2 regions of the Mesorhizobium sp. CC13 genome follow, and region 1 is predicted to be linked to the other one. Evidence: riboswitches for the same ligand, from Rfam matches in the RefSeq annotation. Region 1 holds a riboswitch; the other holds the start of a gene.

Region 1 (15,815 bases):
GGGAGGATTCCGATGGGGGATGAATCGGTTGGCGCGGTTGGCTCAGAATTCGATTCACCTGCTTGAATGGGAACACGGGCCCGCGCATCGGCAACGCCAAAAGCGGCTATGCCGCGATCCTTCGCACCCCCCTCTGTCCTGCCGGACATCTCCCCCACAGGGGGGGAGATTGGCGGTGTCGTCGGCTGCACTCGTCCTGCAACGTTGATGTTGAATGTTGGCGAAGACGCAGATGAAGGCGTAATCTCCCCCCTTGTGGGGGAGATGTCCGGCAGGACAGAGGGGGGTGGGAAGGAAAGAGAGGTTTCCGAGGTTTCCGACCTTCCTAGTGCGGCGATCCCCCGCGTCAGATCGAGGTCACGAGCGCGGCCTGTGCGACCCTGCGCGGCGACAGCGTGAAGGATGTCCAGTGTGGCAGCGCATGCACCATCAGCATCGAATTCACCGACGAAGAGTGCCACCGCCTCGTCGCCACCGACCGACAGGCGCCAGTGCGAGGCGCCAGCCGCCACCAGCCTGACGTCGCCCATGATCGAACCGAGCCCGATCCGGCCGCGACCGTCGACGACTACCGAGACCTTCGGCCCGAGCTGTGCGGCAAGGCCGGCATCTTCAATGCCAGCGCGGATGGCTGCCGCGACCGGCGCCGGGTCGGCGATTTCGGCCGGATCGATGCCGGCGAGCGGGCTGGTGTCGACGGGCACGCCGTTGCGCACCGCGATGCCGAGCGCATCGACTTCCTCGGCCAGCAAGCACGCGCTTTCCGCCGTCAGGCCCCGGATCTGGATGCTGCCGCGGGCGGTGACCTCGACGATGCCGTTGCCATGACGCGCGGCGGATTCCGAGAGTCCGATCAACGTCTTAGGCGCGAGTTCTCCAGCGAGCGGATTGATGCGGACAAGTAATCCGTCGCCCGTCTGCATCGGGGCTGAAAGGGCCGGACAGGCCCCGCGACGGGAGAAGCCGGTCATGCCGCGACCTCCTTTGCCGATGCCTCGGCGATGAGGGCGGCGAGGTCGTCGTCGATGGAGTTGCGCAGCGGGTGCCACAGGCCGCGCCGGCGGGCGGCGGCGAAGCGCTCGGCGATGAACTTCGCCGCCGCCGGGTTCTCGCGCAGCATGAAGTCGCGCACAGCGTCATTGCCGACATAGGCGTCGTGGACGGCCTCGATCAGCGCGCCTGGAATGGCGTTGGTGGTCTCGGCGAAGCCGATCAGCCGGTCGACGGTCTCGGCGAATTCCGAAGCGCCACGGGGGCCGTGGCGCATCTGGCCGGCGATGAAGCGCGTATTTGTGGCACGCGCCCGCACGACGCGGCCGACCGCCTCGGTGACCGAGCGCGGGCGCGGCTTGTGCGGGTCGGACGTGTCGAGCACGATGACGTCGGCATTTTTGCCCAGAGCCGCCACCGCCGCCGAGAAGCCGCCGATGAAGGCGACGTCGGCGGAGCCTTCGAGGATGTCGCGGCCGGGGTCGTCGCCGGTGTGGACGAGAAGATCCGCTTCGGCGATGCGGCCGGCAAAGGCGCCTGGCGCGGAAACGCCTTCGCCGTCGCTGCCGCCATAGGCATGCGATGCGGCGTCGAGATAGGCGCGGCCGAGTTCTTCCCGCGCCTGCCAGTCACCACTCGACAAGAGGTCTTCGAGGCCGGCGCCATAGGTGCCGGGCGAGGAGCCGAAGATGCGTGGTTCGACCTTGCCCACGGCGCGGGTGCTGGCGGCGAGCGGGTTGTCGTGGTCGTCCTCGTCGCGGGTGGCGACAGCGCGGGCGGCGGCGTCGACCAGCGCGATCTGAGACGGGAACATGTCGCGGAACAGGCCGGAGATGCGCCAGGTAACATCGACGCGTGGGCGACCGAGCGTTGCCGGCGGCAGCACCTCGATGCCGGTAACACGGCCTGTGGCGGCGTCCCATTGCGGCCGGCAGCCCATCAGCGCCAGCCCTTGCGCGATCTCCTCGCCGCCTGTGCGCAGCGATGCGCTTCCCCAGAGGTCGATGACCAGCGCGCGGGGCCATTCGCCGTGGCTCTGGAGATAGCTGCGCATGATTTCGTCGGAAGCCGCCTTGCCGAGGTCGAAGGCCGTCGGCGTCGGCATGGTGCGTGGGTCGGAGGTGAATAGGTTGCGGCCGGTGGGCAAAACGTCGGTGCGGCCGCGCGCCGGGGCGCCCGAGGGCCCGGCCTTGACGTGGCGGCCGTCGAGGGCCGCGATCAGGTTTTGACGCTCGGCCTCGGCGCTTTTGGAGCGCATCGGGTCAGGCTCGTCCGCTTCGGCGCGGCCATAGATATGCAGGCCGTCCTTGATGGCGAAATCCTTGAGGTCGCAGAGCCAGGCGTCGATGCGGCGGAGTGCCTCGTCGGGTGCGTCTGTCCTGGCGACTCCGGCTTCGGCAGCAAGGCCTGTCTGCGAGGCGGTCTCGACGATCAGCTTGGCCAGCCGGTCGCGGCGACGCCGATCGAGGCCGTCGGCCTGGGCGTATTCGTCGACCAGGCGCTCGAGCTTCTGCTGGTGTTCGTCCAGCCCGGCCGAGGCGAGCGGCGGCGGCAGGTGGCCGAGGGTGACGGCCGAGATGCGGCGCTTGGCCTGGGCGGCTTCGCCGGGGTTGGAGACGATGAAAGGATAGACCACGGACAGCGAGCCGGTGACGATCTCGGGAAAGCAGGTCTGGCTCAGCGCCACCGCCTTGCCGGGCAGCCATTCGAGCGTGCCATGGGCGCCGACATGGACGATGGCGTGGATGCCGAGCGACTTTTGTAGCCATAGGCCGAAGGCCAGCAGCGCATGGCGCGGCGGCAGGGTCGGGTCGTGATAGTCGGCGCGGCGGTCTGCGGAGCGGCCACGATCGGGGGCGAGGGCGACGGTGATGTTGCCGAAGGTGGCGGCGCGGAAGGGGAAGGATTGGAGGGCGGTAAAGGCCGCGAAGGTATCGCGCTCTACGTTGCCCCCCTCTGTCCTGCCGGACATCTCCCCCACAGGTGGGGAGATTGGCAGCTTCGGCGTTGCCGTTTGTTCTGCGACATTGCTGTCGTACGGCGATAGGTCCGCAAGCTCGCTCGGCAGGACTGGCCAGCGCTCCGTTTTTTCCTTGGGCGAAAGCGGTGATGACAGCATGATCTCCCCCCTTGTGGGGGAGATGTCCGGCAGGACAGAGGGGGGCAACGTAGAGCGCTTGCTTGCGCGTTCAGCTTCGTCCTCGGGCAGTCCCCAGGCAGCTTCGACCGCGTCCCGGGCTTCTGTCGGCAGGTCCGCGGACATCGCCACGTAATCGTCGAGCGAAAGCCCATGCCCGCCGGCCTCGATCAAGTCGAGCAGTGCTCGTGGCGATTCCGGAATCGATTCAACGCCGTAGCCCGCGTCCTTGAGGTCGTGCAGCATGGCGAGCACGCTCGAGGGCACGTCGAGGCCCACGGCATAGCCGGTGCGGCCGGGGGCGCTGGGGTAGTCGGGGATGAGGATCGCGAGCTTGCGCTCATGGCGCGGTGTCTCCCGGAGTCGGAGATGCGCGGCGATGCGGCGGGCAACCTGCTCGACCCGGTCGGGTTCGGGCCGGTTGGCGAAGGCGCGGAAGCCAAGCGCCGGGTCGACCTCGCTCTCGGCCTTGAAGGAGATGGCGCCGGCGAGGATGCGGCCGTCGATCTCGGGCATCACCACATGCATGGCGAGATCGGCGGGCGCGAGGCCGCGCGAGCTGCCTTGCCAGGCTTCGCGGCGGGTGGTGGCGACGATGACCTGGAACACCGGCACGCCGACGCGGTCGAACAGCGTTTCCGCGCCTGGCTCGGCGCCGGCGGCGAAGGCGGTGGCGGTGACGATGGCCGCGGGGTTCAGGTCGGCGAGAGCTGCCTCGACAAAGGCGAGCGAGTCCTTGTCCTTGAGGCTGGAAACGAAGATCGGGGCAGGGCGCAGGCCCTGGGCTTTAAGCGCATCGACCAGCGCGTCTACCGGGGCGACGTCGGCGGCCAGGAGCATCGAACGATAGAAAAGGATGGGAACGATGGGGGAGGCGTCGCGCTCTGTCACACCCCCCTCTGTCCTGCCGGACATCTCCCCCACAAGGGGGGAGATTGGCCAATCGCCGGCAGTGTCGCCGATTGGAGGCGTTGCAGAATGTGAGTCGAGGTCCGTGACGGCCGATCTCCCCCCTAGCGGGGGAGATGTCCGGCAGGACAGAGGGGGGCGCGAAGAGGCGCTGTTCCATCCGGCCAAAAGGGCTTCCAAATCAGCGACGATGCCCCGCTCGGGATCGTAGATTCCCGCTTTCGGCACCGCGACAGGGCCCGCAACCGCGCTTTTGCCACCCGCCAGCCCCGCCAGCCGGGCGACCAACGCCTTCATGTTCTCTGGTCCGCCCTCGCGGAAATAGCCGAGCAGAGCGTCGAGTTCTGCGCGCGGCAGCGTCGAGGCTTCGATCAGCCTGAGATCCTCGTCGTGGCTTTCGCCCGGCAGAAGCGCCAGCGCGATGCCCTTTTCGCGCGCCAATGCCGAGAGGCGGTCGCAGCCGTAGCGCCACCAGTCGTGGCCGCCGAGGATGCGAACTAGGATGACCTTGGCGTGGGCTGCGACGCTGTCGATCCAGAGATCGACCGACATCGGGTGCCGGAGATCGCGCAGGCTGGCGAGCCGCATCGACGGCAGGCTTTCGGCATCCGCCTTCCAGGCGCTGGCGAGGCCGGCGAGGTCGCTGTCGGTGAAGGACAGCGCCACCACATCCGCAGGCTTCTGCCTGAGGTCCACGGGCTCGATCAGGTCGTCGAGCGAGGCGGATGTGGTGGTGAGGATGTGCATCAGCGCACCTCGCCCGAGGCAGCGAGAGAATTCCCCCTCATCCGGCCCTTCGGGCCGGCGAGCGCGGGCATTGGCGAAGTCCCCTCCCCGACGGGGAGAGGTCGACCGAGCGCAGCGGAGGTCGGGTGAGGGGGCATGTAGACTTAGCCTACCAGGATACGCTCGATGGCCGGGCGGTCGAGCCCCTTCAGACCGATGACCACGAGGCGCGAGCGGCGGTCGTCCTCGGCGGTCCAGGCGCGGTCATAGTAGTGGTTGACGCGCGGTCCGACGGCCTGGACGAGCAGGCGCATCGGCTTGCCGCCGACGTCTACGAAACCCTTCACGCGCAGGACGTTTTCTTCCTCGGCGGCGGTGGCGACGCGCTTGGCCAGTTCGTCGGGGCTGACGATCGAGGGGATTTCGATGACGAAGGTGTCGAAATCGTCGTGCTCGTGGTCGAAGGCGCCGTCATGGTGGGTCTTACGGTTCTCGATGTCGTCCTCGACGGCGAGGCCGAGGCCGAGCAGCACCGACGGGTCGACCTTGCCGTGCGCCGACGGCACGATCTTGACGGCGCGGGCGAGATGTTCGCCGACGATGGCGCTGGCACGCGCATGGCCGGCCTCGTCGAGCAGGTCTGACTTGGACAAAATGATGAGGTCGGCGCAGGCGACCTGGTCCTCGAACACCTCCTCGACCGGATCGTCGTGGTCGAGCGAATCATCCGCCTGGCGCTGGGCGGCGAGCGCTTCCATGTCGGAGGCGACCTTGCCGTCGGCGAGGGCCGGGCCGTCGACGACGGCAATGACGCCATCGACCGTGACGCGGCTCTTCACCGTCGGCCACTGGAAGGCCTGAACCAGCGGCTTGGGGAGAGCGAGGCCCGAGGTCTCGATCAGGATGTGGTCGACTTTTGGCGTACGCGACAGGATCTGGTCGAGGGCGGGGACGAAGTCGTCGGCCACGGTGCAGCAGATGCAGCCATTGGCGAGCTCGACGATGTTCTCCTCCGGGCAGGCGTCGATGCCGCAGCCCTTGAGGATCTCGCCGTCGATGCCGACGTCGCCGAATTCGTTGACGATGATGGCGAGGCGCTTGCCCTTGGAATTCTCCAGGATGTTGCGAAGCAGGGTGGTCTTGCCGGCGCCGAGAAAGCCGGTGACGACGGTGCAGGGAACGCGTTCGACGGAGGCGGTCATTTGTCTTCCTTGATGAGAGCAAGTGGTGGGATGCGCGCGACGAGGCCGCGCTTGAGGCTGTCGGGGCGGCCGCGCCAGGGGATCAGGCCGTCGGTCGAGGTGGCGAAGAGCCTTGCGCCGGTGACGAGGTCTTCGCCAGAGGAAATGCTGAGGTCGCCGAAGACGTAGCTCCAGGAGCCGTCGCGGATCAGTGCCGCGCTCAGGCGGCGCTTGCAGTTGCCGAGGCATTCGACGGTGCGCACGGCGACGTCGCCGCCGGCTGCGATACGGGCGTGCTCGGCAAGTTTCGCGCCGGCGCGGGGGTGGGCGTCAGAGCCGGTCTCGTCGCGGCAGGAGGAGCAGACGAGGATGGTCACGTCGCAGGCGCGCGCGCCGGCTGCATCGCAGGATGCGTCAGACGATTCGACCGGAAGATTGTCGTCGAAGTCCAAATCCAGGCTCCTTGCCCGGGACACCCGCCAGGCCTTCGGATCAAAAACTTTGACGGCAGGTCTCCTGGCTTGCGGATCGTCGCCTTGGCCCGCCTTCCCGGGAAGTCTCCCAGTGGTCTTCGAGCTCGGCTCTTCGCTCACAGTTGCGGGGACAGCCGCGGAGTTGGCCGAAAAAGCCGCACCGCATTCCCTCTTAGCCTCCGCCTTTGCGGGCGGAGGACCGTCGACTGGCGATTTAGGCGGTAGCGAGGGGTGGAGTCAACGCGGCGGAGCGACCAACGATGTCGCTCAGCGCCGGCCCGAGGTCGCCGGCGGACGTCACTTCGATGCGCTCGAGGCCGAGCCAGTCGCGCATCTGCTTGAGTTCTTCGTGTAGTTCGGCCGCGGTTTCTGGTGGAGCGCATGGCTCCGAATAGGCAGCGTGCACGCGCAGCACGCCGGCGGGCCGGTCGGCCTTGAGGTCGACGCGGGCGACGATGCGCTCGCCGAGCAGGAACGGCATTACGTAGTAGCCGTACTGGCGCTTTTCAGCCGGCGTGTAGATCTCGATGCGATAGCGGAAGTCGAAGAGCTGTTCGGCGCGGCTGCGTTCGAACACGAGCGGATCGAAGGGCGCGAGCAGGGCGCGTGCCTGGACCTTCCTTGGTATGCGCCCCCCGGCGTGGAGATAGGCCTGCCGGTGCCAGCCCTCGACGCGGACGGGAATCAGTTCGCCCATCTCGACCAGCTCTTCCAGACGGCCCTTCATGTCGGCTGGCGACAGGCGGAAGTAGTCGCGCAGGCAGATGGCGGTGGCGACGCCGTGGGCGCAGGCGGAAATCCTGAGGAGTTCGCGATGCGCGTCGGCGGCTGGCAGGGCAGGGCGGTTGAATATCTCGGCGGGCAGGACGCGTTCGGGCAGGTCGTAGAGCCGCTCGAAGCCGCGGCGGGAATGGGTGGTGATGCGGCCCGCCCAGAACAGCCATTCGAAGGCATGCTTCTCGCGGCTCCAGCCCCACCAGCCGCCCGAGCCCTTGGCCCCTTCTATATCGGACGCCGCGATCGGTCCGCGGTCGACGACCTCCCGGTAGATCGCTTCGATTTGGCTGCGGTGCTCGCGGCCGAATTTGGCCAGGCCCGAATACATTTCCGTATCGGCGCACTCCATGCGCCAGCGGATCAGCGGAAAGGTCTCGAGCGGCAGCAGCGAGGCCTCGTGCGCCCAATATTCGAACAGCATGCGCTTCTTCGGCTGCATGGCATCGTCGAGCAGCGCCATAGGATAGGGGCCGAGTCGCGAATAGAGCGGCATGTAGTGGGCGCGGACGACGGCGCTGACCGAATCGATCTGGAACAGGCCGGTGCGGTCGAGCACACGCTTGAGGTGACGTCGCGTGATCGCTCCGGTCGGCCGCGGATCGGCAAAACCCTGCGCGGCGAGAGCGATGCGGCGGGCGGTGGCCAGGGAGATTTTTTCGGTCATTGCGGCAAGCTATCGCAGTCTTCGGAAATGTGACGCTGGGGTAGAGGAATCGCACTTTGCTGCAGATGCTAGCAGAAGCGCGGTTCGGGACTTGTCAGGAGTGTAAAGTGGAGTAAAAATGGAAGGAAATCAAAGACGGGCGATCGCCCCAGGATTCTGGTCCAGCCGTGGGGTTTGCCACCTTTCGGACAAGGTTGGGCTTGCTTCGCCCGACTGCCTGCGCTAACCGTCGCCGCATTGCAGCACGACCGTTTCGTCCGAACCGGCGAGGAACCGTCGCGCTTCCGGAAACGGACCCCGTGCTGTAAGTCTGGGTGGATTGGCCACCAACGGAATTCGCAGCATGAACGCTCTCCTGAGTTCGTATCTGCCCATCGTCATTTTCATCGGTGTGGCGCTCGTAGTCGGCATTGCCCTCATCGTGGCGCCCTTCCTTGTCGCCTACCGCAGTCCGGACCCGGAAAAGCTGTCGGCCTACGAGTGCGGCTTCAACTCCTTCGACGATGCCCGCATGAAATTCGACATCCGGTTCTACCTGGTGTCCATCCTCTTCATCATCTTCGACCTCGAAGTCGCGTTCCTGTTTCCGTGGGCGGTGTCCTTCGGCGAGATCGGCATGCTTGGCTTCTGGTCGATGATGATCTTCCTGGCCGTGCTGACCATCGGCTTCGTCTACGAGTGGAAAAAGGGAGCGCTGGAATGGGATTGAACGACGCCTCCGGCACCCTGATCGCGCCGAAGCCGAAAGGCATCATCGATCCGAACACCGGCAAGCTCATCGGTTCCGACGACGCCTTCTTCGGCGAGCTGAACAACGAGTTGTCCGACAAGGGTTTCCTCGTCACCTCGTCGGAGGCGCTGATCACCTGGGCGCGCACCGGCTCGCTGATGTGGATGACCTTCGGCCTCGCCTGCTGCGCCGTCGAGATGATGCACATCTCGATGCCGCGCTATGACGCCGAGCGCTTCGGCATCGCGCCGCGCGCCTCTCCGCGCCAGTCGGACGTGATGATCGTGGCCGGCACGCTGACCAACAAGATGGCGCCGGCGCTGCGCAAGGTCTACGACCAGATGCCCGAGCCGCGCTACGTCATCTCCATGGGCTCGTGCGCCAACGGCGGCGGCTACTACCACTATTCCTATTCGGTGGTGCGTGGCTGCGACCGCGTCGTGCCCGTCGACATCTATGTGCCCGGCTGTCCTCCGACCGCCGAAGCGCTCCTCTACGGCATCCTTCTTCTGCAGAAGAAGATCCGCCGCACCGGCACCATCGAGCGGTGATCCCAAATGAGTGAAGCCCTGAAGGACCTTGCCGCCTATATCGCGGAAAAGCTCGACGCTGACATCGAGGAAAGCGTGCTCGCCTATGGCGAGTTGACGCTGACGGTGAAGGCTGCCGACATCGTCGACGTGCTGACCTTCCTGCGCAACGACGTGCAGTGCCAGTTCGTCTCGTTCATCGATGTGTCGGGCGTCGACTATCCGCAGCGCGCCAAGCGCTTCGACGTCGTCTACCACCTCCTGTCGCCGCGGCAGAACCTGCGCATCCGCGTCAAGGTGCGCACGGACGAGGACACGCCGGTCCCGTCCGTCACCCCGGTCTATCCGGGCGCCGACTGGTTCGAGCGCGAGGCCTACGACATGTACGGCATCCTGTTCTCGGGCCATCCCGACCTGCGCCGCCTTCTGACCGACTACGGCTTCGAAGGACACCCGCTGCGCAAGGACTTCCCGCTCACCGGCTTCGTCGAAGTGCGCTACGACGACGAGCAGAAGCGCGTCGTCTACGAGCCGGTCGAACTCAAGCAGGAATTCCGCAATTTCGACTTTTTGTCTCCCTGGGAGGGCACCGAATATGTGCTGCCGGGCGACGAAAAAGCCAAGACGAATTGAGGCGGCGAAATGGCTGAAACCTCCGTCCGCAACTTCAACATCAACTTCGGCCCGCAGCACCCGGCCGCGCACGGCGTTCTGCGCCTGGTGCTCGAGCTCGACGGCGAGGTGGTCGACCGCGTCGATCCGCATATCGGCCTCTTGCACCGCGGCACCGAGAAGCTGATCGAGCAGAAGACCTATCTGCAGGCCGTGCCCTATTTCGACCGGCTCGACTATGTCGCGCCGATGAACCAGGAGCACGCCTTTGCGCTGGCGGTCGAGCGCCTGCACGGCATCGAGGTGCCGAAGCGCGGCCAGCTGATCCGCGTGCTCTATTCCGAGATCGGCCGTATCCTTTCGCACCTGCTCAACGTCACCACGCAGGCGATGGACGTCGGAGCGCTGACCCCGCCGCTGTGGGGCTTCGAAGAGCGCGAGAAGCTGATGGTGTTCTATGAGCGCGCCTGCGGCGCGCGCATGCACGCGGCCTATTTCCGGCCGGGCGGCGTCCACCAGGACCTGCCGCAGAAGCTGGTCGAGGACATCGGCAAGTGGATCGATCCGTTCCTGCAGACGGTGAAGAACCTCGACGAGCTCCTGACCCCCAACCGCATCTTCAAGCAGCGCAACGTCGACATCGGCGTGGTGTCGCTCGACGACGCCTGGGCCTGGGGCTTCTCGGGCGTGATGGTGCGCGGTTCTGGCGCTGCCTGGGACCTGCGCAAGAGCCAGCCCTACGAATGCTATCCGGAGATGGACTTCGACATTCCGGTCGGCAAGAACGGCGACTGCTACGACCGCTATCTCATCCGCATGGAAGAGATGCGCCAGTCGGCGAAGATCATGCGCCAGTGCGTCGACCTGCTGCTCGGCAAGGAGAGCACCGGTCCGGTGTCGAACATCGACGGCAAGGTGGTTCCGCCGAAGCGCGGCGACATGAAGCGCTCGATGGAATCGCTCATCCATCACTTCAAGCTCTACACCGAGGGCTACCGCGTGCCGGCCGGCGAGGTCTACGCGGCCGTCGAGGCGCCCAAGGGCGAGTTCGGCGTCTATCTCGTTTCCGACGGCTCAAACAAGCCGTACCGCTGCAAGCTGCGCGCGCCGGGCTTCGCCCATCTCCAGGCGATGGATTTCCTGTGCCGCGGCCACATGCTGGCGGATATATCGGCCGTTCTCGGCTCCCTCGACATCGTGTTTGGTGAGGTCGACCGCTAAATGTCAGTCCGCCGTCTCGCAGAAGCCAGCGTCCAGCCAGCCTCGTTCGCCTTCAACAAGGCGTTCACTTCGCAGGCGAAAACCTGGATCAAGAAGTACCCCAAGGGCCGCGAACAGTCGGCCGTGATCCCGCTGCTCATGCTTGCGCAGGAGCAGGACGGCTGGGTGACCAAGGCTGCCATCGAGCACGTCGCGGACATGCTCGGCATGCCCTACATCCGCGTCCTCGAAGTCGCGACCTTCTACACGCAGTTCCAGCTGAAGCCGGTCGGCACGCGCGCTCACGTCCAGGTCTGCGGCACCACGCCGTGCATGCTGCGCGGCTCGGAAGAGCTGATGGACGTCTGCCGTTCGAAGATCCACCACGACCAGTTCCACACCAACGAGGCGGGCACGCTGTCGTGGGAAGAGGTCGAGTGCCTTGGCGCCTGCGTGAACGCGCCGATGGTCATGATCTTCAAGGACACCTACGAGGACCTGACGCCGGAGCGGCTCGCCGAGATCATCGACCTGTTCGAGGCGGGCAAGGGCAACCAGGTGAAGCCCGGCCCGCAGACCGGCCGCCACTATTCGGCGCCGATCACCGGCTTCACTTCGCTCAAGGACGAGAAGGGTGTGCTGAAGACCACCCGCGACAAGGAGGCCAAGGCCGCCGCCAAGGCAGCCAAGGTCGCAGCCGTCGAACCGACGATACCACCGTCGAATGCAGCCAAGCCCAAGACCGATGCGATCGAGACCAGCCCGGCGGTGAAGTCGCCGTCCAAGGTCAAGGCGGCACCGGCGGCCGAGAAGGCCGTCAGCGTCACGGCACCGAAGCCCGCTGCCAATAAGGCCGCTGCTCCGGCCAAGCCGTCGCTCGAGGACAAGAACCGTCCGGCCGGTATCGCCCGCCCGGCCGCGGTCGACGACCTCAAGCTGATCTCCGGCGTCGGCCCGAAGATCGAGGGCACGCTGCACGAACTCGGCATCTTCACCTTTGCGCAGGTGGCTGCGTGGAAGAAGGCCGAGCGCGATTGGGTCGACGGCTACCTGAATTTCAAGGGTCGCATCGAACGCGACGACTGGGTCAAGCAGGCCAAGGCGCTCGCCAAGGGCGGCGTGGCCGAATACATCCGCGTCTTCGGCAAGAAGCCGGTCTGAGGGTCAGGCAGCAATGGGAAGCTTCGGCAAGAGAGGGCAGGATATGCAGCGTTCGGCGAACGCGGCGCGCCCGCTTGCCGGCCGCACGCCGACGCAGCAAAAGCCCGGTCCGCATGTGATCTACCGCGAAGGCGAAGCCGAACGCCCGACGTTCCACGGGTCGTTCGCAGAGCTGCATTGGCCAAAGTTCGGAGCGGTCGCGGCGGCGTTGTTCGCGTTCGGATACTATGTGATGTCCGGCAAACGCGATCTTTTCAGCCTCGTGCTCGCGACGCTGCTCGCGGGGGGCATCGTCTATTTCGTGCTCAACCGGTTTCGCAAGTCCGTGGACGATGTCCATACCGCCCGCACCGAGATTTTCAGGTCGCCGCGCTTTGCTGTCGGCGCCCTGCTGGGTTTCGGCTATTTCGTTTATTCGACCTTCTTCGGTGCGGTCGAATCCACGGGCAACGAGTTCACCGATGCCGTGGCGCAATTCCAGGATCCGCTGACGCCGTTCCGTGACGGCTTCCAGCAAAAGGATTTGGCCGCGGTTGCCATGCTCATTCTCAAGGCCGCCGGCATGATGGTTTTCGGCGGCCTGATCGTAAGAACCATAGCCAAGCGCGTGCTCGGCGAAGAAGGCGGGAGCGCCACCTGATGCTTGAGGACAAGGACCGCATTTTCACCAACATCTACGGCCGCTTCGATCAGTCGCTGGCCGGAGCGATGGCGCGCGGGCAGTGGGATGGCACCAAGGCCATCATCGACAAGGGCCGCGAGTGGATCATCAACGAGATGAAGGCGTCGGGCCTGCGCGGCCGCGGCGGCGCCGGCTTCCCGACCGGCCTCAAGTGGTCGTTCATGCCCAAGGCCAGCGACGGGCGCCCGTCCTACCTGGTCGTCAATGCCGACGAATCCGAGCCGGGCACCTGCAAGGATCGCGACATCCTTCGCCATGACCCGCACACGCTGGTCGAGGGCTGCCTGCTCGCCGGCTTCGCCATGGGCGCGGTCGCGGCATACATCTATGTGCGTGGCGAGTTCATCCGTGAGCGCGAGGCGCTGCAGCGGGCGATCGACGAGGCCTACGAGGCCAAGCTGATCGGCAAGAACAACAAGAACGGCTACGACTTCGAGATCTACGTCCACCACGGCGCCGGCGCCTATATCTGCGGCGAGGAGACGGCGTTGCTCGAAAGCCTGGAAGGCAAGAAGGGCCAGCCGCGCCTGAAGCCGCCGTTTCCGGCCAATGTCGGCCTCTATGGCTGCCCGACCACGGTGAACAATGTCGAATCGATCGCCGTCGCTCCGACCATCCTGCGCCGCGGCGCAGCCTGGTTTTCGTCGATCGGCCGTCCGAACAATGTCGGCACCAAGCTGTTCATGCTGGTCGGCCACGTCAACACGCCCTGCACGGTCGAAGAGGCCATGGGCATCACCTTCCGCGAGCTGGTCGAAAAGCACGGCGGCGGCATCCGCGGCGGCTGGGACAACCTGCTGGCGGTAATCCCAGGTGGTGCATCTTGCCCCGTGGTCAAGGCCGAGGACATCATCGACTGCCCGATGGATTTCGACGGGCTGCGCGAGAAGAAGTCGTCCTTCGGCACGGCTGCCGTGATCGTGATGGACAAGTCGACCGACATCGTGAAGGCGATCGCGCGGCTGAGCTACTTCTTCAAGCACGAGAGCTGCGGCCAGTGCACGCCGTGCCGCGAGGGCACCGGCTGGATGTGGCGCGTCATGGATCGTCTGGTGCGCGGCGAGGCGCAGAAGCGCGAGATCGACATGCTGCTCGACGTCACCAAGCAGGTGGAAGGCCATACGATCTGCGCCCTGGGCGATGCCGCGGCATGGCCGATCCAGGGCCTGATCCGCAACTTCCGTCCGGAGATCGAACGGCGCATCGACGAGTTCTCGCGCAATGCGCACCGCGTCGCGCCGCTGATGGCGGCCGAATAACGAAATATCAGAAAGTGCGGGCCCAAGGCCCGATGGCAAAACAGGAAACGACGAGGCAGAGGCGAACGGCGAAAGCGACAAGGAGCTTATCGATGTCGACATTTCCCATTCCCGAAGTTGCAGTGCCTGACATGGAACGTATGGAGCAGATGAACAGAGACTTCGCGGCGATGATGCTGCCGAAGGAGTTCGCCGGCGCGGCGAACCTCTTCGTGCATCCTGCCGCAGGCGTCGCTGCTGCCTCCGCACTCGGCGTCGGATTCGCCAGCCACGCGTTCGGCGTTTGGATGGGAGCCGTGACGGGGGCAACCGAAGCTGCGCAACGCATGTTCTCGCCGGACTACGGCGACTTCGCCGGCGCCCTGCATGTCGCGGCGTCGCACGAAACGGCAGCCAGGCGGGCCGAGGCCACCACCGCCTCGCTGATCGCCGACGTCAAAACGTTGGCACGCAAGCTGGAGCAGGCGAAGCAGCCTGAGGTTGCCGAGGCGGCACCGGCAGAGCCTGTGGAACAGGCGCCGGTCGCGGAAGCAGCCGGTACGCTGCTGCCCGAGGACTTCAGGCAACCGCGCTCGGTCGACAGGCCGGAAACGCCAGACGACCTGAAGGCGATCTCCGGCATCGGGCCGAAGCTCGAGCAGGTGCTGAACGGCCTGGGCATCTGGACCTGGGTGCAGATAGCCGCCTGGACGCCGGCGGAGGTGGCCTGGGCGGACGACTACCTGGGTTTCAAGGGCCGGATAGGCCGGGACGACTGGATAGGGCAGGCGGCCACGCTTGCCGGCCACGCATCGGCCCGAAAATCGGACACGATTTTCGGAAAGCCCGATGCGTAGAGTCTAAGTGCTAGAGCGTCCTTAGCGCGTCCGAATGGACGCGCGGCGCTCTAGAAACTGAGTTGAAGAATTCGGGGGCGCAGCCAAGGCCGCGCCTCTCGCAGGACGGAATGCGGGTTAGCCGCGGGATTTGAGGCGCTATGGCAAAGCTTAAGGTCGACGGGAAAGAGATTTCGGTACCCGACCACTATACGCTGCTGCAGGCGGCGGAAGAGGCGGGCGCGGAAGTGCCGCGCTTCTGTTTCCATGAGCGGCTGTCGATCGCCGGCAACTGCCGCATGTGCCTGGTCGAGGTGAAGGGTGGACCGCCCAAGCCTGCGGCTTCCTGCGCCATGGGCGTGCGCGACCTGCGTCCCGGTCCGAATGGCGAGGCGCCGGAGATCTTCACCAACACGCCGATGGTCAAGAAGGCCCGCGAAGGCGTGATGGAGTTCCTGCTCATCAACCATCCGCTCGACTGCCCGATCTGCGACCAGGGCGGCGAATGCGACCTGCAGGACCAGGCGATGGCCTTCGGCCTCGACGGTTCGCGCTACAAGGAAAGCAAGCGCGCGGTCGAGGACAAGTACATCGGCCCGCTGGTCAAGACGATCATGACGCGCTGCATCCACTGCACGCGCTGCGTCCGCTTCACCACCGAAGTGGCCGGCATCTCCGAGCTCGGCCTGATCGGCCGTGGCGAGGACGCCGAGATCACCACCTATCTCGAACAGGCGATGACCTCCGAGCTGCAGGGCAACGTCATCGATCTTTGCCCGGTCGGCGCGCTGACCTCGAAGCCCTATGCCTTCCAGGCGCGTCCGTGGGAGCTGACCAAGACCGAATCCATCGACGTGATGGATGCGGTCGGTTCGGCGATCCGCGTCGACTCCAGAGGCCGCGAAGTGATGCGCATCATGCCGCGCGTCAACGAGCAGGTGAACGAGGAGTGGATCTCCGACAAGACCC
Region 2 (15,815 bases), on a different contig from region 1:
GGATGCCGACCGCAAGGCCTTCTACGAGTACCATGCGGCGCTGATGGAGCCGTGGGACGGCCCGGCGGCGGTGTGCTTCACCGACGGCCGCCAGATCGGTGCCACGCTCGACCGCAACGGACTGCGTCCGGCCCGCTACATCGTCACCGACGACGACCGGGTGATCCTGGCCTCTGAAGCCGGCGTGCTGCCGGTCGACGAGAAGAGCATCGTCAGGAAGTGGCGCCTGCAGCCGGGCAAGATGCTGCTGATCGACCTGGTCGAGGGCCGCATCATCTCGGACGAGGAGATCAAGTCCGAGATCGCCGCCAAGCACCCCTACAAGAAGTGGCTGGCGAACACCCAGCTGATCCTCGAGGAGCTGAAGCCGGTCGAGCCGCGCGCGCTGCGCAAGGACGTGTCGCTGCTCGATCGCCAGCAGGCCTTCGGCTACACGCAGGAAGACACCAAGCTGCTGATGTCGCCGATGGCGACGACGGGCCAGGAAGCGGTGGGCTCGATGGGCACCGACACGCCGATCTCGGCGATGTCGGACAAGTCGAAGCTGCTCTACACCTACTTCAAGCAGAACTTCGCCCAGGTTACCAACCCGCCGATCGATCCGATCCGCGAGGAGCTGGTGATGAGCCTGGTGTCGTTCATCGGCCCGCGTCCGAACATCCTCGACCTCGTCGGCACCTCCAGGCGCAAGCGGCTCGAGGCACGCCAGCCGATCCTCACCAACGCCGACCTGGAGAAGATCCGCTCCATCGGCCACACCGAGGAGAGCTTCGACACCAAGACGATCGACGTCACCTATGCCGCCAGCGAGGGCGCTGCCGGCATGCAGGGTGCGATCGAGCGCCTGTGCGAACGTGCGGAAGCAGCGGTTGCCGGCCGCTACAACATCATCATCCTGTCCGACCGCCAGCTCGGCCCGGATCGCATCGCCATCCCGTCGCTTCTGGCGACGGCCGCCGTGCACCATCACCTGGTCCGCAAGGGCCTGCGCACCTCGGTCGGCCTGGTCGTGGAATCGGGCGAGCCGCGCGAGGTGCACCATTTCTGCTGCCTGGCCGGCTACGGCGCCGAGGCGATCAACCCGTATCTGGCGTTCGACACGCTGACCGACATGCACAAGCGCGGCGAGTTCCCGCCGGAAATCGACGGCTCCGAAGTCGTCGGCCGCTACATCAAGTCGATCGGCAAGGGCATCCTCAAGGTCATGTCCAAGATGGGCATCTCGACCTACCAGTCCTACTGCGGCGCCCAGATCTTCGACGCCATCGGCCTGAAGACCGATTTCGTCGAGAAGTACTTCACGGGGACCGCGACCAACATCGAGGGCGTCGGCCTGGACGAGGTCTCGGGCGAGACCGTGGCGCGCCATACCTCGGCCTTCGGCGAGGACCCGGTGCTGCGCAACGCGCTCGACGTCGGCGGCGAGTACATGTACCGCATGCGCGGCGAAGCCCATATGTGGACGCCGGACGCGGTCGCCTCGCTGCAGCACGCCGTGCGCCAGGGCTCGTGGTCGACCTTCAAGGAGTTCTCCGCCCAGATCGACAGCGAGACGGCACGTGCCCAGCAGATTCGCGGCATGTTCCACATCAGGTCGGCGGAAGAGGGCGGCCGCAAGCCGGTCTCGATCGACGACGTGATGCCGGCGGCCGAGATCGTCAAGCGCTTCTCGACCGGTGCCATGTCCTTCGGTTCGATCAGCCGCGAGGCGCATTCGACGCTGGCCGTCGCCATGAACCGGATCGGCGGCAAGTCGAACACGGGCGAGGGCGGCGAGGAGCCGGACCGCTACCTGCCGCTGCCCGACGGTTCGGCGAACCCGGAGCGTTCGGCGATCAAGCAGGTGGCCTCGGGCCGCTTCGGGGTCACGACCGAGTACCTGGTCAACTCCGACATGATGCAGATCAAGGTGGCGCAGGGCGCCAAGCCCGGCGAGGGCGGCCAGCTGCCCGGCCACAAGGTCGACGCGACGATCGCCAAGACCCGCCACTCGACGCAGGGCGTGGGCCTGATCTCGCCGCCGCCGCACCATGACATCTATTCGATCGAAGATCTGGCACAGCTGATCTACGACCTGAAGAACGTCAACCCGGCGGCCGACGTGTCGGTCAAGCTGGTGTCGGAAGTGGGCGTCGGCACGGTCGCGGCCGGTGTCGCCAAGGCGCGCGCCGACCACATCACGATCTCCGGCTACGACGGCGGCACGGGCGCTTCGCCGCTCACCTCGCTCAAGCATGCCGGCAGCCCGTGGGAGATGGGCCTCGCCGAGACGCACCAGACGCTGGTGCTGAACGGCCTGCGTTCGCGCGTCGCGCTCCAGGTCGACGGCGGCCTGCGCACGGGCCGCGACGTCGTCATCGGCGCGCTCTTGGGCGCCGACGAGTTCGGCTTCTCGACCGCGCCGCTGATCGCGGCGGGCTGCATCATGATGCGCAAGTGCCATCTCAACACCTGCCCGGTTGGCGTCGCCACCCAGGACCCGGTGCTGCGCAAGCGCTTCAAGGGCACGCCCGAGCACGTCATCAACTACTTCTTCTACGTGGCGGAGGAGGTGCGCGAGCTGCTGGCCAGCATGGGCTACACCCATCTCGACCAGATCATCGGCAACAGCGACCTCCTGGAGAAGCGCGAGCTGATCAACCACTGGAAGTCGCGCGGGCTGGACTTCTCCAAGGTGTTCTACAAGCCGGATGCGCCTGCTTCGGCGACGCACTGGACCGAACGCCAGAAGCACCCGATCGACGACGTGCTCGACCGCAAGCTGATCGCGGAAGCGAAGTCGGCACTCGAAGCGCGCCAGCCGGTGAAGATCGAGACGACCATCCGCAACGTCGACCGCTCCGCCGGTGCGATGCTGTCGGGCGAGGTGGCCAAGCGCTTCAAGCACAAGGGCCTGCGCGAGGACACCATCTCGGTGAAGCTGACCGGCACCGCCGGCCAGTCCTTCGGCGCCTTCCTGACGCGGGGCGTGACCTTCGAGCTGGTCGGCGACGGCAACGACTATGTCGCCAAGGGCCTGTCGGGCGGCCGCATCGTCATCCGCCCGCCCGAGGGCAGCAAGATCGTCGCCGAGGATTCGATCATCGTCGGCAACACCGTGCTCTACGGCGCCATCGAGGGCGAGTGCTACTTCCGCGGCGTGGCCGGCGAACGCTTCGCCGTGCGCAACTCGGGTGCGGTCACCGTCGTCGAGGGCGTGGGCGACCACGGCTGCGAGTACATGACGGGCGGCGTCGTGGTGGTCATCGGCAAGACCGGCCGCAACTTCGCGGCGGGCATGTCGGGCGGCGTCGCCTACGTGCTCGACGAGGAGGGCGATTTCGCCGAACGCTGCAACATGGCGATGGTCGAGCTCGAGCCGGTCCCCGAAGAGGACGACATGCTGGAGAAGCTGCACCATCACGGCGGCGACATCGCCCACAAGGGCCGCGTCGACGTGTCGGGCGACATGACCCGCCACGACGAGGAGCGCCTGGTGCAGCTGATTTCGAACCACATGCACTACACCGGTTCGACCCGCGCCAAGCAAATCCTGGACGACTGGGCGAGCTACCGACCCAAATTCCGCAAGGTCATGCCGGTGGAATACCGCCGCGCGCTGATCGAGATGGAGCGCATGAGGATGAACGTCGCGGCCGAATAGCCGCGACCATCCGGCCGGCGGGGTGCCTGCGGGCGCCCGCCATCGCATGCTTCATTTGAAGTGGTGGAATTCTACGCCCGCGCCGAGACGCCGGGCACGACCGACGAGAGTTACGATGGGCAAGGTTACAGGTTTTCTCGAGATCGACCGGCAGGTGCACAAGTACCAGCCGGCTTCCGACCGCATCCGGCATTTCCGCGAATTCACGCTGCCGATGTCGGACAAGGAAGTGGAAAAGCAGGCGGCGCGCTGCATGGATTGCGGCATCCCGTTCTGCCACGGGCCGACGGGCTGCCCGGTCCACAACCAGATCCCGGACTGGAACGATCTGGTCTACAACGGCGACTGGGACAGCGCGATCCGCAACCTGCATTCGACCAACAACTTCCCGGAGTTCACCGGCCGCATCTGCCCCGCGCCCTGCGAGGAAGCCTGCACGCTGAACCTCGAGGACATCCCGGTCGCCATCAAGACCGTCGAGCAGGCGATCGCCGACAAGGCCTATGAGGGCGGCTACATCCGTCCCTATCCGCCGGAAAAGAAGACCGGCAAGAAGGTGGCCATCATCGGTTCCGGCCCGGCGGGCATGGCGGCTGCCCAGCAGCTCGGCCGCGCCGGCCACGAGGTCCATGTCTACGAGCGCGAGAGCCGTCCCGGCGGCCTGCTGCGCTTCGGCATCCCGGACTTCAAGATGGAGAAGCACTTTATCGACCGCCGCGTCGAGCAGATGGCGGGCGAGGGCGTGACCTTCCACTGCGGCGTGAATGTCGGCGTCGACAAGAAGGTGTCCGAGCTCTTGGCCGAGTTCGACGCCGTGCTCTACACCGGCGGTTCGGAAACCCCGCGCCCCGCGGGCATTCCCGGCGCCGACCTCGAGGGCGTGCACGACGCGATGCCCTACCTCGTGCAGCAGAACAAGCGCCTCGGCGGCGAGGACATCCAGTCGGTCGCCTGGCCGTCCGAGCCGATCGTCGCCGGCGGCCAGCACGTCGTCGTCGTCGGCGGCGGCGACACCGCTTCCGACTGCGTCGGCACGGCGTTCCGCCAGGGGGCGGTGCGCGTCACCCAGCTCGACATCCGCCCGCAGCCGCCGGAGAAGGAGAACAAGCTCTCCGTCTGGCCCTACTGGGCGACCAAGATGCGCACCTCGTCGTCGCAGGCCGAGGGCGCGCAACGCGAGTTCCAGGTGGCGACGCTCGAGTTCATCGGCGAGGAAGGCCAGCTGACCGGCGTGAAGTGCTGCGAGGTCGACGAGAAGCGCAAGCCGATCCCGGGCACGGATTTCGTCATCCGCGCCGACCTCGCCTTCATCGCCATCGGCTTCGCCGGCCCGATCGCCGGCGGCGTCACCAAGGAGCTCGAAGGCAAGCTCGAGATCACCACCGACGCGCGCCGCTCGTCCAACGTCGCGGCCAACGAGCAGGACTACAGGACCAACATCGACAAGCTCTACGTCGCCGGCGACGTGCGCCGCGGCCAGTCGCTGGTGGTCTGGGCGATCCGCGAAGGCCGCCAGGCCGCGCATGCCATCGACGCGGCGCTGATGGGCTCGACGGTGCTGCCGCGGTGACGACGACGCGGGCGCGTCCTTCGAGGCTCGCCCGCTGACGTCTATGATACGAAGCCCGGGGCTCCCCCAAAACCCTCATGGTGAGCCTGTCGAACCACGGGTTTTTGGGCAAGCAAAGTCTGGCGCCCTCGTGGTTCGACAGGCTCACCATGAGGGTTCGAGCCTTCGTCTGGCCTGGACACCTTCTCGGCGAGCCCCGAACGACGGTTACCGCTTGATCGCGGTCGTCGTCTCGCTGCCCGGCGATACCGGCAGCTTCTTCGGCGGCCAGGAGAAATCGTCGGCACGGCCAGGCGGTGCCGCCGGGGCGACGCCCTGCACCACCAGCTTCCCGCCCGGCGAATTCGGATCGCCCGGGGCCGCCGCCTGTCCGCCCATCAGTTCCGTGCCGCCGTCGAGCTCGGGGTCGGAGAGCGACACCGGCACGGTCCGGTCGATGTTGACCGGCACGTTGAGTTCGCCCGGCGTTGCCTGCGGCAGGCTCGCCGGCACCGCGACCTCGGTGCCCTGCGGGGTAATGCCCAAAAGCTTGTTCAGCGGCTTTTCGGCATAGAAGGCGAGCTTGCGCTTGCCGGCGCGGGTGACGTTGATGCCGTCGTCCGAGCGCAGGCGCACCGGCTGGCCGTTGATGTCGGGGCCGGAGGTGACGAAGGCGCCGTTCTCGTCGACGAAACCGTCCCAGACATCGACGAACTCCTTGCCGGAGGCTTCCGTCACGGTCCTGTAGATGTCGTTGAAGGCGAGCATGTCGGTGCTCATCTTCGACGACTTGAATGCCGGCATGCCGATCCAGAGGAACGGTACCTTGGTGTCGCTCAGCGTCTTTGCGAACTGCTCGGCGCGCGCCGTGTATTCCTTCATCCAGGCCGGGCTCATCGCCGGTTCGCGGTTTTCGCCGACCCGCATCTGCTGGCGGTCGTTGGAGCCGAGCATGACCACGACGACGGCCGGCTTCTCCTGGGCGATCAGCTCCTGGGCTTTCTCCGGCCAGTTGTAGTAGTCGTCGCGGACGAAGCCGGACGAACCGCTGGTCTTGTCGACGATGCGGATCTTGGCGTTCTCGGCGAAGACGGTGCTCAGCCCCTCGGCGATGCCGGCGCCGAGGAAGTCGCCGATCACCAGCACGACACGCGCGTCGGGCAGCTTCTCCACCACCGGCACGGCCGGTTCGGCCGGCTTGCTCACTGCAGCCGCCTTGGGCTTGCGCGGCGCCTTGCGGATGGTTTTCCGAGGCCTGACCTGCGGTTCCTCGTAGATGTAGGGGTCGATGCGCGGCTCGCGGCGCGGCAGGAAAAGGTCACGCAGCGACCAGCGCCGCAATATGCCCTCCTGGGCGAAGGCCGGGGAGGGCGCGGTCATGGCGGTCAGCGCGACCGCCACCGCGACCGCAGGCATCGTCAGGCGCAGAACGATGGTGTTCGGGCGACGCGTCGATGCCAAGCACAACCTCCGCTGGCTAATTCTGCCGCAGCTTCTTGAGCACTTCCATGCTCGGATGGCCGTCCTGCGTCAAGCCCAGCTGCGCCTGGAACGCCTTGATGGCCGAGCGCGAGCCTTCGCCGATCTTGCCGTCGGCCTTGCCGTCGTAATAGCCGCTCTCCGACAGCCGCTGCTGCAGTTCCTGCTTTTCGGCGAAGGACAGCTTGGTGAACGGGCGGCTCCAGTCCTGCACCAGCCCGCCATATCCGGCGATCTCGTCGGCAAGCAGGCCGACCGCGAGGGCGTATTTATCGGCGTTGTTGTAGCGCTTGATCACCTGGAAGTTCTTGGTCATCAGGAAGGCCGGCCCCTGGCGGCCGTCCGGCACCTTCAGCGTCGCGACATCCGAGCCGCGCCTGAACGCCTTGCCGTTGGCGCGCTCGACGCCGAGCGAGGCCCACTTGTCCAGCGTCGCCGAACCGCTGGGGAACTTGCGGCCCTCGGGCAGCACCACCTCGTAGCCCCAGGTCCTGCCGGCCTGCCAGCCGTTCTTCTTGAGCAGGTTGGCGGCGGTGGCGAGCGCGTCGGGCACCGAATTCCAGATGTCGCGGCGGCCGTTGCCGTCGGCGTCGACCGCATAGGCCTGGTAGCTGGTCGGGATGAACTGGGTATGGCCCATGGCGCCCGCCCAGGAGCCCATCAGGTTGCTTTCCTTGATGTCGCCGCGCTGCAGGATCTTGAGGGCGGCGATGAGCTGGGTGCGGGCGTATTTGGCGCGGCGCTGGTCGCCATAGGCAAGCGTCGCCAGCGAGCGCACCACGTTGCGCATCACCTTGTCGTTCTTGAGGATCTCGCCATAGTTGGATTCCATCGACCAGATGGCCAACAGCACGTAGCGGTCGACGCCGTAGGCGGCCTCGATGCGGTCGAGCCAGGGCTTCCACTTGCGCGCCATCTCGCGGCCGGTGGCGATCGACTGGTCATGCACGCGGTTGTCGAAATAGTCCCAGACAGGGGCGGTGAATTCGGGCTGGAAGCGCGCCTTTTCCAGCACTTCGGCATCGGCGGAGGTGATGCCGCGGAAGGCGCGGTCGTAGGTCGAACCGGAAATGCCGTTGTCGGCCGCGACCGAACGGAAGCTCGCCACCCAGCGCTGGAATCCCGGCTCGGCGGCGGCGGGACCGGCAGGCAGCAAAAGCGCGAATGAGATACCGGCGATTGCGGCGGCGCTGGCGAGGGCCCGGGCGGTCTTGCGAAGAGGCATTCTTTCCTCCTTGGAGAGATCAGAAAGTCGATTCATCGCCGAAGCCGGTTATCAATCAGTTTACCATAGTCCTCCGGGGGAACGAAAAGCCGCCTGCCGAATTGTCCAGGGCCAGTCAACTCGATCAAGTTCGCGTGATCGCTGGTCTTGCCCGCCGTCCCCGAATATGTGAACGCATTCAGTATTCATCAATTGGGGCGTGACAGTGTCCACGCCCGGTACATGCAACCATCGGACGAACACCCATGAAACGAGTTCGCAAGGCAGTATTTCCTGTCGCAGGTCTGGGCACGCGCTTCCTGCCCGCCACCAAGTCGATTCCGAAGGAAATGCTGACCGTCGTCGACAAGCCGGTGATCCAGTACGTCGTCGACGAGGCGCGCGAAGCAGGCATCGAGCACTTCATCTTCGTCACCGGCCGCAACAAGGCGGTCATCGAGGACCATTTCGACGTCCAGTTCGAGCTCTACGACACGCTCGCCCAGCGCGGCAAGGGCGAACAGCTCGAAAGGCTGCAGCGCCTGCAGCCGGCGCCGGGCCAGACCTCGTTCACCCGCCAGCAGGTGCCGCTCGGCCTCGGCCACGCGGTCTGGTGCGCGCGCGAGCTCGTCGGCAACGAGCCGTTCGCGCTGCTTCTGCCCGACATGATCATGCAGTCCGAGAAGAGCTGCATGCGCGAGATGGTCGAGCTCTACAACGAGACCGGCAGCAACATCATCGCCGTGCAGGAATGCGACCCCGCCGAGGCGCACAAATACGGCATCGTCGGCAAGGGCGAAACCGTCCATACCGGCTTCCGCATCGACGGCATGGTGGAGAAGCCGAAGCCCGGCACGGCGCCGTCGAACCTGTTCATCAACGGCCGCTACATCCTGCAGCCGGAGATCTTCGGCATCCTGGCCAACCAGGAGCGCGGCGCCGGCGACGAGATCCAGCTCACCGACGCGATGCTCAAGCTCGAGAAGCAGCAGTCCTTCTTCGGCTACCACTATCGCGGCCGCACCTTCGACTGCGGTTCGCCGGAGGGCTTCGTCGAGGCCAACGTCGCCTTCGCGCTGTCGCGGGCCGATATCAACGAGCGCATGGCGGGCGTCATCGAAAGCCTGCTCGGCGAGATGAAGCCGGCTCGCTGACCTTCCCAATGTCGCCCGCGCGTCAGAATTGGACGCGCGGCGCGGTGGTTTTCGGCATCAGTGCCGAGTAGACATGTCCTGCCAGGTGCCCGCAGCGATGCGGGAGAATCGGGAACACGGTGCAAATCCGTGGCGTGCCCAACGCTGTAAGAGGGACCGCATCGGCAAAAGCCACTGTCCGCAGGACGGGAAGGCGCCGAAGGCGGGCTGAACTCGAGCCAGAAGACCGGCCCGGCAGAAATCGTCCACCGCATGGTCAGGCGGCGGAAACCGATATGCTCGCCAGGGGACACGCGATGCCGGCCGACCATACCCATGCCGATACGGGCTGTTTCGATGCGGCAGCGCAGGATGCCGTGTACCGCGCCATCTTCACGCGCCGCGACGTGCGAAGCCATTTCCTGCCCGATCCGATCGAGGACGCCCTGCTGGCGCGCCTGTTGATGGCGGCGCACCACGCGCCCTCGGTCGGCTTCATGCAGCCGTGGAATTTCATCGTCATCCGCGACCCGGGCCGCAGGGAGCAGGTGCGCGACCTCTTCCTCGCCGCGCGCGGCGAGGAATTGCCGCATATCGCCGAGGAGCGGCAGGCGCTCTACCGCAAGCTCAAGCTCGAAGGCATCTCGGAAACGCCGCTCAACCTGGTCGTGACCTGCGACCGCAGCCGGTCGCGGCATTCGCCGCTCGGGCGCTGGCACAATCCCGAGATGGACCTCTACAGCACGGTCTGCGCGGTGCAGAACTTCTGGCTGGCGGCGCGCGCCGAAGGCATCGGCGTCGGATGGGTCAGCATCCTCGACCGCGAGGCGCTGAAAAGGCTGCTCGGCATTCCCGAGCACGTCACGCCGGTGGCCTATCTGTGCGTCGGCCGCGTGTCGGAGTTCGCGGCGCGGCCCGACCTGGAGCGGCATGGCTGGGCAAGCCGCCTGCCGCTCGCTGATCTTATCATGAGCGAGGTCTATTCCGGTGCGGGCGAGGACGTGCTGAAGGCCGCGGTCTCGACGATGTCGGACGGCGGGAAGCCCTAGCGCTGGACCCTCAGCCCGACGAACACGCTGTTGGTGCTGCTGTCGCGGCCGGCGAGCGTGCTGTCGAGCGCTTCGTGTCTCAACCGGCCGGTCAGGCCGGCGTAGCGGTTGAGCCACCAGGTCAGCCCGGCTTCTGCGGTGAGCGTCAGCTCGCGGTCGTCCGATCCGGCATAGTCGCGCCAGCCGGTGCCGACCGCGGCAAAGCCGGTGAGGTTGGCCCGCATCTGGCGTTCGACCGCGAGGCGCCCGGAATAGAGCACCGAGCCGCTCTGCCCCGGCGTCGTCGAGCCTTCCACCACGGTCGTGCCGGTGAGGCTGACGATGGTGCCGCGGATCGGCGACCAGCGGAGATCGGCCGCGAGCGTGGCTGCGGAAATCGTGTCCAGGCGGTCGTCGTCGAAGTCCTCGGCGATCCAGCCCGCCGAGACCTCGCCGCCGAATTTCTCGCCCATGTCGATCTCGACGCCGGCGCGCGCGCCGACGCGGTTCGACGAGCGCTCGAAGCCGGCCGTGTCGAACCTGAGGTCGTAGACGCGGCGGCCGAACTCGACCTCGCCGAAGGGCACGAGGGCCGGCGAAATCTCGTAGCCGGCGCGCAGGCGGCCGGTATAGAGCGTGGAATTCCGGTCTTCCTGCGACAGCGTGCCCCCGCCGGACAGTTCGGCGTCGTCGAAGCGCTCGTTGGTCACTTCACCGGTGGCGGCAAGCCGAACCTTGCCAACGTCCTTTTCCAGACCCAGGCTACCGTCGAGCGTGCGCCGCAGGGGCCGCGAGACAGTGTCCTCGATCACCACCGGCGACGTCGCCGATTCCGGCCTGACATTGTAGCCGAGCGTGCCGATGGCGCGGAAACCGTCGGTCAGGTCGAGTTCGAGCCGCCCGTCGATGCCGCCCGTGGCCTCCTCGAGTTCCTGCCCGGAGACGGATTTGCGGAAGGTGCCGTAGGCGTCGATCGTCGCCGAGTGGCGCTCCCAGTCGGAGACGGCGTTGAGGCGAAGCGCGGTTTCGGAAAGCACCGCCGACTTGCCGTTGGCGCTCGAATCGGCGTTCGACGTCGCCGTCACGCCCTGTTCCAGGCTGGGCCGCAGCACGAAGCTGCCGACGCGGATGCCGGGTGCCGCGAACGGATAGTCGTCGCGCGGCACGTAGCGTCCCTCGATCGCCGTCTGGCGGCGTGCCTCCGAGCCGCTCGCCGGGGCAAATTCCGAATCGACCGTGCCCTGGCGCACCGCGCCGGTGGTCAACTCGCCGTCCGGCTCCGTCGGCGCCTCCGGTCCGCTCTGCTGGGAGGGGCGTGCCGCCGTGCCCGCGGCGAGGCGCCTGCGGGCCTCTTCGGCGCGCTGCCGGGCCGTGGTCGGGGGCAGGGCATAGGTCGAGGCGGAGGTTTGGTCGGCGTTCGGCGGCTCGCTGAAGATGTCGGCCGCCTCGCCGGCCGGCTGGTCGGGAACGGCCCCGGGGCTCGCGGGCTGATATGTGTCCTGGTTCTGGTCCTGGGCAGCTGCGACCGGCTGGACCGCCGGGCGCTTGCGCCACATCAGCGCATCCCTGACCTGGGTTTCGCTGACCGCGCCGCGCAGGCCGGCTTCCTGGGCCTGGGCGGGGAGCAGGCACGCCACGGCCGCCACGCTTGCCGTCGCCAGCAAGGCGCATATGCGCGCACCGTTCGGCCGTCCTATTCGCTCCGGCAAGACCCGTTCCATCGCCACCAATGCCCCGCAGGCGCATGGGCGCCGTGCTTAGCAACTCGTAAATCGCCATGGTTAATGGAGCGTTTCGCTGGCGCGCCGACCGCGCAAACGGGGGGCGATAGTGATGGACAGCCGGCTTGGGACGCGCTAACGCATGCGCCATGCACGCTGGATCGCTGAAAAAAGAGCCGGACCCGCAGGCCTCGATCGCCTCGGCGCTTCGTACCATCGCCACCGAACAGGCCGGAATCGCGGCTCTCCTCGCGTCGCTGGAAGGCCCGCTGGCCGAGCCGTTCGCCCGCGCTGTCTCGGTGCTTGGCCAGCTGAACGGCCGCGCGATCATCACCGGCGTCGGCAAGAGCGGCCATATCGGCAGGAAGATCGCCGCCACCTTCGCCTCGACCGGCACGCCGTCCTATTTCGTCCATCCGGCGGAAGCCATCCACGGCGACCTCGGCATGATCACCCGGGACGATGCGATCGTCGCCATCTCGTGGTCGGGCGAGACGGCCGAGCTCAAGGGCATCGTCGGCTATTCGCGCCGCTTCTCCATCCCGCTGGTGGCGATCACCGCCGGCGAGACCTCGGCGCTGGCGCGCCAGGCCGACGTGGTGCTGCTCCTGCCGCGCACGCCGGAGGCCTGCCCGCACGGGCTGGCGCCGACGACCTCGACGCTGCTCCAGCTGGCGATAGGCGACGCGTTGGCCGTGGCGCTGCTCGAGGCGCGCGGCTTCACGCCGGATCATTTCCGCACGTTCCATCCCGGCGGCCAGCTCGGCGCCAGCCTGATGCCGGTCGGCGAGCTCATGCACACCGGCGACCGCATGCCCGTCGTCACCATCGGCACCAAGATGCCGGAGGCGGTCCGCACGCTGTCGCAGAAGCGCTTCGGCTGCGTCTGCGTGGTCGACGCGGACGGCAAGCTGGCCGGTATCATCACCGACGGCGACCTCTCCCGCAACCTCGACCGCAACCTCGTCGAGACGAGGGTCGAGGAGATCATGACGACGCGGCCCAAGACCGTCCCGCGCCAGATGCTGGCCGGTGCCGCGATCGCGCTCCTGAACGAGAACAACATCGGCGCGCTGATCGTGGTCGAGGGCGACCGCCCGGTCGGCCTCGTGCACTTCCACGACCTGCTCCGGATCGGCGCGGCTTAGGATCTTTTGATCTGAGGTGCCGTTTGGCGGCAACCTCCCAGTAGTCCCCATGGTGAGCCTGTCGAACCATCAGGGCTACCGGGGCGCTTGCGATCGGCGGCCGAATGTCCCGCGCCTCAACGGTGCCTCAGACCGCCTCCACAACCAGTTCCAGATCGGTGTCGCCGGCGGCGACGACGCGCACCTTGGTGCCCGCCGGCAGGTCCGGACCCGAGACGCGCCAGGTCGTGTCACCCAGCTTGATGCGGCCGCGGCCCTCCCTGATCGGCTCGGCAAGGGTCGCGGTGCGCCCGACCATCTGCGCGCCGCGCCGGTTGAGCAGCGGCTGGTCGCTGGCCTCGCCATTGCTGCTCATGATCTTCTTGCCGGCGTAGGCCGCGACCAGGGACAGGGCGAGGAAGACCAGCACCTGGACATGCCAGGTCCAGGCGGCCCAGTCCCAGAGCTGCAGCGACAGCGCCCCGGTCAGCAGCGCGGCAATGCCGATCCACAGCAGGAAGAAGCCGGGCAGCACGATCTCCAGGACCAGGAGGACGAGGCCCAGCACCATCCAGTTCCACGGTCCGAGTTCCGCAACGACACCGGCCAGCATGATCGCCTCCCGCTGCCCGCGCCGGTCAGTTCTGCTCCGGCGGAATCCTCGGCGTGCGCGACGCCGGGCGCTGGCCGCTCGGGGCGTCGCCGCCGAACACTTCCTTGGCGATGGCGCCGATGCCGCCGAGCGAGCCGATCAGCGACGAAGCCTCGATCGGCAGCAGCACGACCTTGTTGTTGTTGGCAGAACCGATCTTGGCCAGCGCCTCGGTGTATTTCTGGGCGACGAAGTAGTTGATTGCCTGCACGTCGCCCTTGGCGATGGCCTCCGACACCACCTGGGTGGCGCGCGCTTCGGCCTCGGCGGCGCGCTCGCGCGCCTCGGCGTCGCGGAAGGCGGCTTCGCGGCGGCCCTCGGCCTCCAGCACCTGGGCCGCCTTCAGGCCTTCGGCCTCGAGGATCTGGGCGCGCTTGTTGCGTTCGGCCATCATCTGGCGGGCCATCGACTCGACCAGGTTGGCCGGCGGGTTGATGTCCTTGATCTCGACGCGGGTGACCTTGATGCCCCAGGGGTGCGCCGCCTCGTCGACGACGCGCAGCAGGCGCTCGTTGATGGCGTCGCGGTTCGACAGCAGCTCGTCGAGGTCCATCGAGCCCATCACGGTGCGGATGTTGGTCATGGTCAGGTTGAGGATGGCGTTCTGCAGGCCCGCGACCTGGTAGGCCGCCTGCGGCGCGTTGAGCACCTGGTAGAAGGCGACGCCGTCCACCGCCACGATGGCGTTGTCGCGGGTGATCACCTCCTGCGTCGGCACGTCGAGCACCTGCTCCATCATGTTCATCTTGGCGCCGATGCGGTCGACGAAGGGAATGATCAGGTTGAGGCCGGGCGTCAGCGTGCGGGTGTAGCGGCCGAAGCGCTCGACGGTGTAGTTGTAGCCCTGCGGAATGGTCTTGATGCCGGTGAACAGCAGCAACAGCACCAGGATGACCAGGACCGGAATGATGATGTCGAGACCAGTGAACACCGTTCGGCACTCCCCCGCGAGTTGAGCGCTGCGATTCGGATGAACGCAGAGCGCGATGCCGAAAGACTTAAGGGCCTTTCAGCATCGATACAATGACATCGGGAGTGGAATGTTGTGGTGGTGCCGGGCGCCCGCGAAGGCGGGGGCTCAGACCCAGCCCATCAGCTCGCGGCGGGTGATCGCCTCGATCACCGCCATGCCTTCCGGACCGTCGTTCAGGCAGGGGATGTGGGAGAAATTCCTGCCGCCGGCATGGTGGAAGATCTCGGCGTTCTCGCCGGCGATCTCCTCCAGCGTCTCGATGCAGTCGGCAGAAAAACCCGGATTGACGACGGCGATCGACTTCACGCCTTCTTTGGCAAGCCGCTCGACCGTCTTGTCGGTATAGGGCTGCAGCCATTCCTGCGCGCCGAAGCGCGACTGGAAGGTGGTCATCAGCTTCTTGTCGTCCATGCCGAGCCGCTCGCGCAACAGCCGCGTCGTCTTCACGCAGTGGCAATGATAGGGGTCGCCCCGCTCGAAATAGGGTTTTGGGATGCCGTGGTAGGAGGCGAGGATCACCTCCGGCTCGAAGTCGAGCTTGGCCAGGTGCTGCTCGATCGAGCGGGCCAGCGCCTCGATGTAGACCGGCTCGTCGTAATAGGCGGGCACGGTGCGGATCGACGGCATGGCACGGATCTGCATCAGCGCGCGGAACAACTGGTCGCTGGCGGTCGCCGTCGTCGTCGCCGAGAACTGCGGGTAGAGCGGGAACATGACGATGCGGTCGCATCCCTGGGCGATCAGCTTGTCGACGGCGCCCGCGGTCGAGGGGCTGCCATAGCGCATGCCCCATTCGACCACGACGTCGGGCAGGTCGCCCAGCGCCGCGGCGAGCTTCTCGGCCTGGCCGCGGGTGTAGGTGCGCAGCGGGGATTCGTCGCGCTCGGTGTTCCAGATCTTCCTGTAGTTCTGGCCCGACTTCTTCGGCCGCGTGTTGAGCACGATGCCGTAGAGGATCGGGTACCACAGCACCTTGGGCATCTCGATGACGCGCGGATCGGACAGGAACTCGCGCAGGTAGCGCCACATCGACTTCCTGTCGGTGCCGTCGGGCGTGCCGAGATTGACGAGGAGCACGCCGACCTTGCCCTTGCGCACGGAGGGGTGGCCGCCGGGGAGGGGGCCGAGCGCCTTGGCCGATTTGTCGTCGATCGTCGTCGTCATGTCCATTCGGTGTCTCCGTTGACGGGATACCTAGTTGAACGGGGCGGCCGTTCAATGTCGCGTCTGGCCGCACCTTGGCAGGGGAGTAGGGTGTTAGGGCAGTAAGGGAGTAGGGCAGTGCGTTTGCCCTACTCCCTTACTG

The links. A riboswitch is a leader RNA that binds a small molecule or an ion and turns the genes downstream of it on or off. The one in region 1 is predicted to bind cobalamin.
Region 2: it holds a riboswitch for cobalamin, as region 1 does, so the genes downstream of both, bluB (5,6-dimethylbenzimidazole synthase) here and PV773_RS04060 (DUF1636 family protein) in region 1, are expected to answer to the same signal.

Annotation. Positions count from the first base shown of each region.
Region 1 covers NZ_JARDJI010000002.1:203,665-219,479, forward strand. Annotated here, with positions in the region: partial or broken gene cobG (precorrin-3B synthase) at 1-971, opposite strand, end outside; gene PV773_RS04050 (cobaltochelatase subunit CobN) at 968-4,783, opposite strand; gene cobW (cobalamin biosynthesis protein CobW) at 4,927-5,964, opposite strand; gene PV773_RS04060 (DUF1636 family protein) at 5,961-6,320, opposite strand; cobalamin riboswitch at 6,432-6,635, opposite strand; gene PV773_RS04065 (winged helix-turn-helix domain-containing protein) at 6,631-7,857, opposite strand; gene PV773_RS04070 (NADH-quinone oxidoreductase subunit A) at 8,201-8,566, shown strand; gene PV773_RS04075 (NADH-quinone oxidoreductase subunit B) at 8,557-9,138, shown strand; gene PV773_RS04080 (NADH-quinone oxidoreductase subunit C) at 9,145-9,750, shown strand; gene PV773_RS04085 (NADH-quinone oxidoreductase subunit D) at 9,760-10,950, shown strand; gene PV773_RS04090 (NADH-quinone oxidoreductase subunit E) at 10,951-12,090, shown strand; gene PV773_RS04095 (hypothetical protein) at 12,104-12,730, shown strand; gene nuoF (NADH-quinone oxidoreductase subunit NuoF) at 12,730-14,031, shown strand; gene PV773_RS04105 (NADH-ubiquinone dehydrogenase) at 14,124-14,867, shown strand; gene nuoG (NADH-quinone oxidoreductase subunit NuoG) at 15,008-15,815, shown strand, end outside.
Region 2 covers NZ_JARDJI010000004.1:219,467-235,281, reverse strand. Annotated here, with positions in the region: gene gltB (glutamate synthase large subunit) at 1-3,643, shown strand, start outside; gene PV773_RS09020 (glutamate synthase subunit beta) at 3,759-5,213, shown strand; gene PV773_RS09015 (DUF459 domain-containing protein) at 5,421-6,653, opposite strand; gene PV773_RS09010 (lytic murein transglycosylase) at 6,670-7,896, opposite strand; gene galU (UTP--glucose-1-phosphate uridylyltransferase GalU) at 8,142-9,029, shown strand; cobalamin riboswitch at 9,096-9,279, shown strand; gene bluB (5,6-dimethylbenzimidazole synthase) at 9,305-10,057, shown strand; gene PV773_RS08995 (outer membrane beta-barrel protein) at 10,054-11,700, opposite strand; gene PV773_RS08990 (KpsF/GutQ family sugar-phosphate isomerase) at 11,907-12,905, shown strand; gene PV773_RS08985 (NfeD family protein) at 13,033-13,497, opposite strand; gene PV773_RS08980 (SPFH domain-containing protein) at 13,523-14,467, opposite strand; gene hemH (ferrochelatase) at 14,615-15,679, opposite strand.